2 regions of the Caulobacter sp. 10L414 genome follow, and region 2 is predicted to be linked to the other one. Evidence: riboswitches for the same ligand, from Rfam matches in the RefSeq annotation. Region 2 holds a riboswitch; the other holds the start of a gene.
The links. Region 2 has a riboswitch for glycine ahead of gcvT (glycine cleavage system aminomethyltransferase GcvT). Riboswitches for the same ligand answer to the same signal wherever they lie in the genome.
Positions count from the first base shown of each region.

Region 1: it holds a riboswitch for glycine, as region 2 does, so the genes downstream of both, AC1DCG_RS22080 (TonB-dependent receptor domain-containing protein) here and gcvT (glycine cleavage system aminomethyltransferase GcvT) in region 2, are expected to answer to the same signal.

Region 1 is NZ_JBFTJR010000074.1:7,685-11,078, forward strand. Features, by position in the region: gene AC1DCG_RS22075 (ABC transporter substrate-binding protein) at 1-830, shown strand, start outside; glycine riboswitch at 1,097-1,185, shown strand; glycine riboswitch at 1,189-1,280, shown strand; gene AC1DCG_RS22080 (TonB-dependent receptor domain-containing protein) at 1,417-3,394, shown strand, end outside.
Region 2 is NZ_JBFTJR010000088.1:1,987-5,380, forward strand. Features, by position in the region: gene AC1DCG_RS23305 (site-specific DNA-methyltransferase) at 1-963, shown strand, start outside; gene AC1DCG_RS23310 (hypothetical protein) at 974-1,366, shown strand; partial or broken gene AC1DCG_RS23315 (hypothetical protein) at 1,402-1,506, shown strand; glycine riboswitch at 1,612-1,702, shown strand; gene gcvT (glycine cleavage system aminomethyltransferase GcvT) at 1,860-2,972, shown strand; gene gcvH (glycine cleavage system protein GcvH) at 3,046-3,394, shown strand, end outside.

The DNA.
Region 1 (3,394 bases), on a different contig from region 2:
CATTGCAGGCGCGAGTGATGGCCGAGACCGACAGCGGCGCGCCGGTGGCCGACGTGGCCTGGAGCTCGTCGATGGACATCCAGGTCAAGCTGATCAACGACGGCTACGCCCAGACCTACCGCAGCCCCGAGGCCCGCCACCTGCCGGCCTGGGCGGTGTGGCGCGACCAGGGGTTCGGCGTCACCGCCGAGCCGATCGTCTTCGCCTACAACAAGCGTCTGCTGAAAGAAGAGGACGTGCCGCGCAGCCACGCCGCGCTGCTGGCGGCCCTGCGCGACGACCCCGCCCGCTGGCGCGGCCGGATCGCCATGTACGATCCGGAAAAGAGCGGGGTGGGCTTCCTCTACCTGTCGAGCGACACGGTGGTCTATCCGGACGCCTGGGCGCTGTATGACGCCCTGGCGGGCTCGGATCCCGGGCTCTACGTGCCCGGCGCGCCGATCCTGGCCAGCGTCACGGCCGGCCGGCATCTCTTGGCCTATGACATGAACCGCTCCTACGCAGACTGGTGGGCGCGCGGGCAGGGGCCGGATATCGGCTATGTCGTGCCCGACGACTATTACCTGTCGATCGCGCGGGTGGCGTTCATCACCCGTTCGGCGCCCCATCCCAAGGCCGCGCGCCTGTTCCTCGACTACCTGATGTCGGAGGAGGGGCAGCGGCGGCTGGCGCAGGCGCGGCTGACGCCGATCCGCGAGGGGCTGGGCGCGCGCCCGCCGCCGGGCGGCCGTCCGATACGGGTCGGGCCGGCCCTGCTGGCCAATTTCGACCAGGGCCGGCGCGAGGAAATGCTGGCCCGCTGGCGCCGCGCGCGGGGCGATCGCGACTAGGCGCCCGCATTGCGGGCAATTGTCGCCAAATGTTTGTGCAAATTGACCCGCTGGGCCGGGGCTCAGCCCATTTTTACGGCTCGCGCCCGCGCCGCGAAGCTGTCACCGACCTGTCACGCCCCCCTGATCGGTTGAAACCGCAGGGCGATGGCCGATCCCCCTGGGTTGATCGTCAGGAAGAACGTGCCCGCTCATCGCGGCCGGCGCGATGAAAACATGCCGCTTCCACCGGTTTTGCCGACAGCGGAACGCCCGGCCTAACTGATCCTGCTCTTGCGGAAGAGATCAGGTTCGACCCGACGCCGAAGGCGCAACCGCCCCGGAAACGCTCAGGCAAAAGGACCGCGGAGCACAAGGACGCTGGAAAGCAGGCGCGCCTCCAGGAGGAGCGTCTCGCCGAAGGAGCAAGGGCGCGGTGCGTTCCGAATCTCTCAGGCCAACAGGACAGCGGGGGCAGAGGAACGCCTTGCGGTTTCGCGAGCGGCGCGTGGTGCGCCGCTGGCGGATCGCAGCTGCCGGACCGTCCAGTTCATGGGCGTCCGGGGCGGGGGCGACTGTCGACTGCATGTTTGAGAGGGGATCTCACTTGGCATTTTCACGTCACTCCCGCCGCGCCCTGCTGATCGGCGCGAGCATCCTGCCCGCGGCGCTGGCGCTGCACGGCGCGGCCCTGGCCCAGACCTCGGGCGACAAGGCCGACGACAGCGTCGGCGAGATCGTCGTCACCGCCTCGCGCATCGACCGCGCCGGCTTCCAGGCCCCGACCCCGACCGTCCGCGTCACCGACGTCGACCTGGCCGTCGGCGCGCGCCCGAACATCGCCGCGGCCCTGAACGACCTGCCGCAGTTCCGCGCCACCACCTCGGCCCAGACCACCGGCACCAACACCGGCGCCGGCAACGCCCCGCTCGACCTGCGGGGCCTGGGCATCAGCCGCACCCTGGTGCTGATCGACGGTCGCCGCTTCTCGGGCGAGAACGATCTGAACGTGGTGCCCAGCGTGCTGGTCAAGGGCGTCGACGTCGTCACCGGCGGCGCATCGGCCGCCTGGGGCTCGGGCGCCGTGGCCGGCGTCGCCAACATCATGATCGACCGCAACTTCACCGGCGGGAAGCTGGGCGTCGAGGGCGGCGTCTCGTCCTATGACGACGCCGAGCAGGTGCGCGTCGAAGGCGCCTGGGGCACGGGCTTCGCCGACGGGCGCGGTCACTTCGTCATCGGCGGCGAGTTCCTCAACAACGAAGGCGTGGTTCCCAAGAACAGCCGTCCCAACATCGGCCGCTGGGCCACCGTTCCCAACGGCGACGGCCGCTACAAGCTGGCGCCCGACGTGGGCTTCTCGAACGCGGCCTACGGCGGCCTGATCATGTCGGGCGTGCTGAAGGGCAAGGCCTTCAATCCCGACGGCAGCCTGCGCGACTTCGACTACGGCACGGTCAGCGGCACCAACTCGATCGGCGGCGAAGGCCCCTCGAACGACGACCTGTCGCCCCTGGTCACGCCCCAGCGCCGCTATGCGACCATGGCCAGCGTCACCTACGACCTGACCGACAGCGTCAAGCTGACCGCCGAGCTGCGCCACTCGCGCATGTGGAACGACTACATCTGGTTCGGCGACCACAACCGCGGCAACCTGACGATCAAGGCCGACAACGCCTTCCTGCCGACCGCCGTGCGCACCGCCCTGGCCAACGCCGACGAGACCCAGTTCACCATGGGCCGCTTCAACAGCGACCTGTCGTACTCGACCATCGACTTCGAGCGCGTGGCCACCCAGGGCACGATCGCGCTGGACGGTTCGTTCGGCGACGGCTGGCGCTGGAGCGCTTACTACAGCCACGGGGAGAACGAGAACAACATCGACACCCCCGGGTTCCTGCTGACCCAGAACTACGCCAACGCCGTGGACTCGGTGATCAGCCCGACGAGCGGCCAGGCGGTCTGCCGCATCGCCCTGACCGACCCGACCACCAACTGCGTGCCGATCAACCTGTTCGGCGAGGGCTCGCCCTCGGCCGCGGCGATCGCCTACGTCACCGGCACGCCCAGCATGCGCGAGACCTCCAAGCTCGACGTCGGCGGCTTCAGCCTGCGCGGCGAGCCCTTCGAGCTGCCGGCCGGTCCGGTCTCGATCGCCGTCGGCGGCGAGGCCCGCAAGGAGTCGGTCGATCGCTCGGTCGGCGCCCTCGACACGGCCAAGGCCTTCACCTCGTTCAGCTTCTCGGCGATGTCGGGCAGCTTCACGGTCAAGGAAGCCTTCGCCGAAGTGCTGGTGCCCGTCGTCCGCGACGTGCCGGTGCTCAACAAGCTGGAGGTCAATGCGGCCGCCCGCATCAGCGACTACGACACCACCGGCTCGATCTGGTCGTGGAAGCTGGGCGCGACCAACGAGTTCTTCCCGGGCTTCCGGGGCCGGATCACCCAGTCGCGCGACATCCGTTCGGCCAACCTGACCGAGCTCTTCACCACCAGCACGACGGGCTACAACACCATCGTCGACCCGGTGACCAGCTCCAGCGTCTACGTGCTGACCAACGGCGGCGGCAACCAGGCCCTGCAGCCGG
Region 2 (3,394 bases):
GACCTGCTGCGCCCGGACAATTCCAAGGTCGACGCGGTCGACGACCACTGGGACCAGTTCGAGAGCTTCGCCGCCTACGACAAGTTCACCCGCGAGTGGCTGAAGGCCGCCCGCCGCGTGCTCAAGGACGATGGCGCGATCTGGGTGATCGGCAGCTATCACAACATCTTCCGCGTCGGCGTGGCGGTGCAGGACCTGGGCTTCTGGATCCTCAACGACGTCATCTGGCGCAAGACCAACCCGATGCCCAACTTCAAGGGCACCCGCTTCGCCAACGCCCACGAGACCCTGATCTGGGCCTCCAAGAGCCAGAACGCCAAGCGCTACACCTTCAACTACGACGCCCTGAAGATGGCCAATGACGAAGTGCAGATGCGCTCGGACTGGACCATCCCGCTGTGCACCGGCGAGGAGCGCATCAAGGGCGCCGATGGGGCCAAAGCCCACCCGACCCAGAAGCCCGAAGCCCTGCTCTACCGGGTGATCCTGTCGACCACCAAGCCGGGCGACGTGATCCTGGATCCGTTCTTCGGCGTGGGCACCACGGGCGCGGCCGCCAAGCGCCTGGGCCGCAAGTTCATCGGCATCGAGCGCGAGGCCGAATATGTCGAGCACGCCAAGACCCGCATCGCCCAGGTGACGCCGATCGCGCCGCAGGACCTGGAGATGACCGGCTCCAAGCGCGCCGAGCCGCGCGTGCCGTTCGGCGTCATCGTCGAGAACGGCCTGCTGCATCCGGGCGACACGCTGTACTGCGCCAAGGGCGCCCATGCGGCCAAGGTGCGCCCCGACGGCTCGATCGCGGTCGGCGACCTGACCGGCTCGATCCACAAGATCGGCGCCATGGTGCAGTCGGCCCCGGCCTGCAACGGCTGGACCTACTGGCACTTCAAGACCGACGCGGGCCTGGCCCCCATCGACGTGCTGCGCGCCCAGGTGCGCGCGGCCATGCCCCACGCCTGATCGCCTTCAAGTGAAGGAAGGCCCCATCGGCGTTCGCCGCTACTGGACGATCGGCTGCCTGGCCATCGTGCTGACCATGCTGTGCACCTCGGCGCTGCCCGACAAGGCGAGCTTTCCGCTGAACCTGGTCGGGCCGCTGGTGCAGATCGTCGGCTGCGCGGTGCTGGTGATCATCGGCCGGCGTCGGCTGGGCGAGAAGGCCAACCTCGCCTTCATCGGCCCCGTGGCCGGGGCCGCTCTCGTCTGGGGCGTCTATCTGTGGACGGCGAGCTCGGGCATGGGCCCGACGCCCGGACCGTCCGCCTGGCTGGGCGTCACCCTGCTGGGCGTGGCCATGGGCGCGACGCTGCAGTTCCTGGTGCTGGGCTTCGTCGGCCAGGGCGGCGCGGTGAAGAAGGGCTGAGGGCCAAGCCTTCTCCCGCGCACTCTAAACCTCGTCATCCCGGCCGCAGCGAAGCGGAGAGCCGGGACCCAGGGGCCGGCGCAATGCGGTCGCCCCTGGGTCCCGGGTCTGCGGCGCATTCGCGCCTCCGCCCGGGATGACGATCGAGGGTTGGTCGCGCGCCTCGAATCCAGGCGTCGCCGGATCCCCACGCGCCAAGACCTCGGCCGCGCTTGACTCCCTCCCCGCCCTCGCTCATTGACCGCCTGACCCTCGCGGGAGACATCGGGATTCGATCCCGAGGCCGAAGGCGCAACCGCCCCGGAAACGCTCAGGCAAAAGGACCGCGCGGGTTTAGGAACGCTGGAAAGAAGCCTCCCGAAAGGGCGGCTCGCCGAAGGAGCAAGGCTTCTCTTTGGAAGAGGCCGGAATCTCTCAGGCCAAAGGGACAGCGGGGGCGCGACCAACCGGCGAGAGCCGGAACCGTCGCCGACCCCGTTTCGGAGCCCGCCGCGTGTCCACCGACGATCTCAAGAAGACCCCGCTCTACGACGCCCACGTGGCGGCCGGCGCCCGCATGGTTCCGTTCGCGGGCTATTCCATGCCCGTGCAGTACAAGGACGGCGTGCTGAAAGAGCACCTGTGGACCCGCGAGCATGCGGGCCTGTTCGACGTCTCGCACATGGGCCAGGCCCGCCTGCGCGGCGAGAACCCCGCCAAGAGCTTCGAGAAGGTGGTCTCGGCCGACTACCAGGGCCTGAAGGCCGGCAAGCAGCGCTACGGCGTGCTGCTGAACGCGCAGGGCGGCATCATCGACGACTTGATGACCGCCCGTCCCGACGAAGACGGCCTGTTCGTCGTGGTCAATGGCGCCTGCAAGGACAACGACTACAAGATCATCGCCGAGACCCTGGCCGGCGAAGCCACGGTGGAGCGCCTGGAAGACCGCGCGCTGCTGGCCCTGCAAGGTCCCGCAGCCGCCGCCGTGCTGGCCGCCCACGTGCCGGAAGCGGCCGAAATGGTGTTCATGGACGCCAAGGCCCTGACCGCCTTCGGCGTTCCCGCCATCATCTCGCGCTCGGGCTACACCGGCGAGGACGGCTACGAGATCTCGGTGCCGGCCTCGGACGCCGCCCGCATCTGGAACACCCTGCTGGAAGACGAGCGCGTCAAGCCGATCGGCCTGGGCGCCCGCGACAGCCTGCGCCTCGAAGCGGGCCTGCCGCTCTATGGCCACGACCTGGACGAGACGGTCTCGCCGATCGAGGCGGGCCTGAACTTCGCCGTCGGCAAGAGCCGCCGCGAGGCCGGCGACTATCTGGGCGCTGACCGCATCGCCAAGGAACTGGCCGGCGAGCTGGCCCGCGTGCGCGTGAACCTGAAGGTGCTGGAAGGCGCCCCGGCGCGCGAAGGCGCCGACATCGCCGACGCCGACGGAAACGTCATCGGCAAGGTCACCAGCGGCGGTTTCGGCCCCAGCTTCGGCGGCGCCATCGCGATCGGTTTCGTGCCTCCGGCCTACGCCGTAATCGGCGCGACGCTGAAAGTCATCGTCCGGGGCAAGCCGGCGGCCGCAGAGGTCGTAGCCTCCCCGTTCGTTCCCACCCGTTACGTCCGCAAACTTTAGCCGACGCGACAGCCAAAAGTGGACGCCGGTTTTGGCGTCCGTCGCGTCGCAAACATAGAGAAAGGGCCCGACAATGCGCTTCACCAAAGACCATGAATGGGTCGCCGTCGAAGGCGACATCGCCACCGTCGGCATCACCGCCTACGCCGCCGAGCAACTGGGCGACGTGGTGTTCGTCGAAGTTCCGGAAGTCGGCAAGACCGTGGCTCAAGGCGAAGGCCTGGCCGTCGTCGAGAGCGTCAAGGCCGCCTCGGACGTCTACGCCCCGGTGTCGGGCGAGGTCGTGGAAGCCAACGCCGAACTGGGCGATGCGCCGGAAACCGTCAACGCCGCGCCGGAAGCCGGCGGCTGGTTCGCCAAGCTGAAGCTGTCCACCCCGGCCGAGGTCGACGCCCTGATGGACCGCGACGCCTACGAGGCGT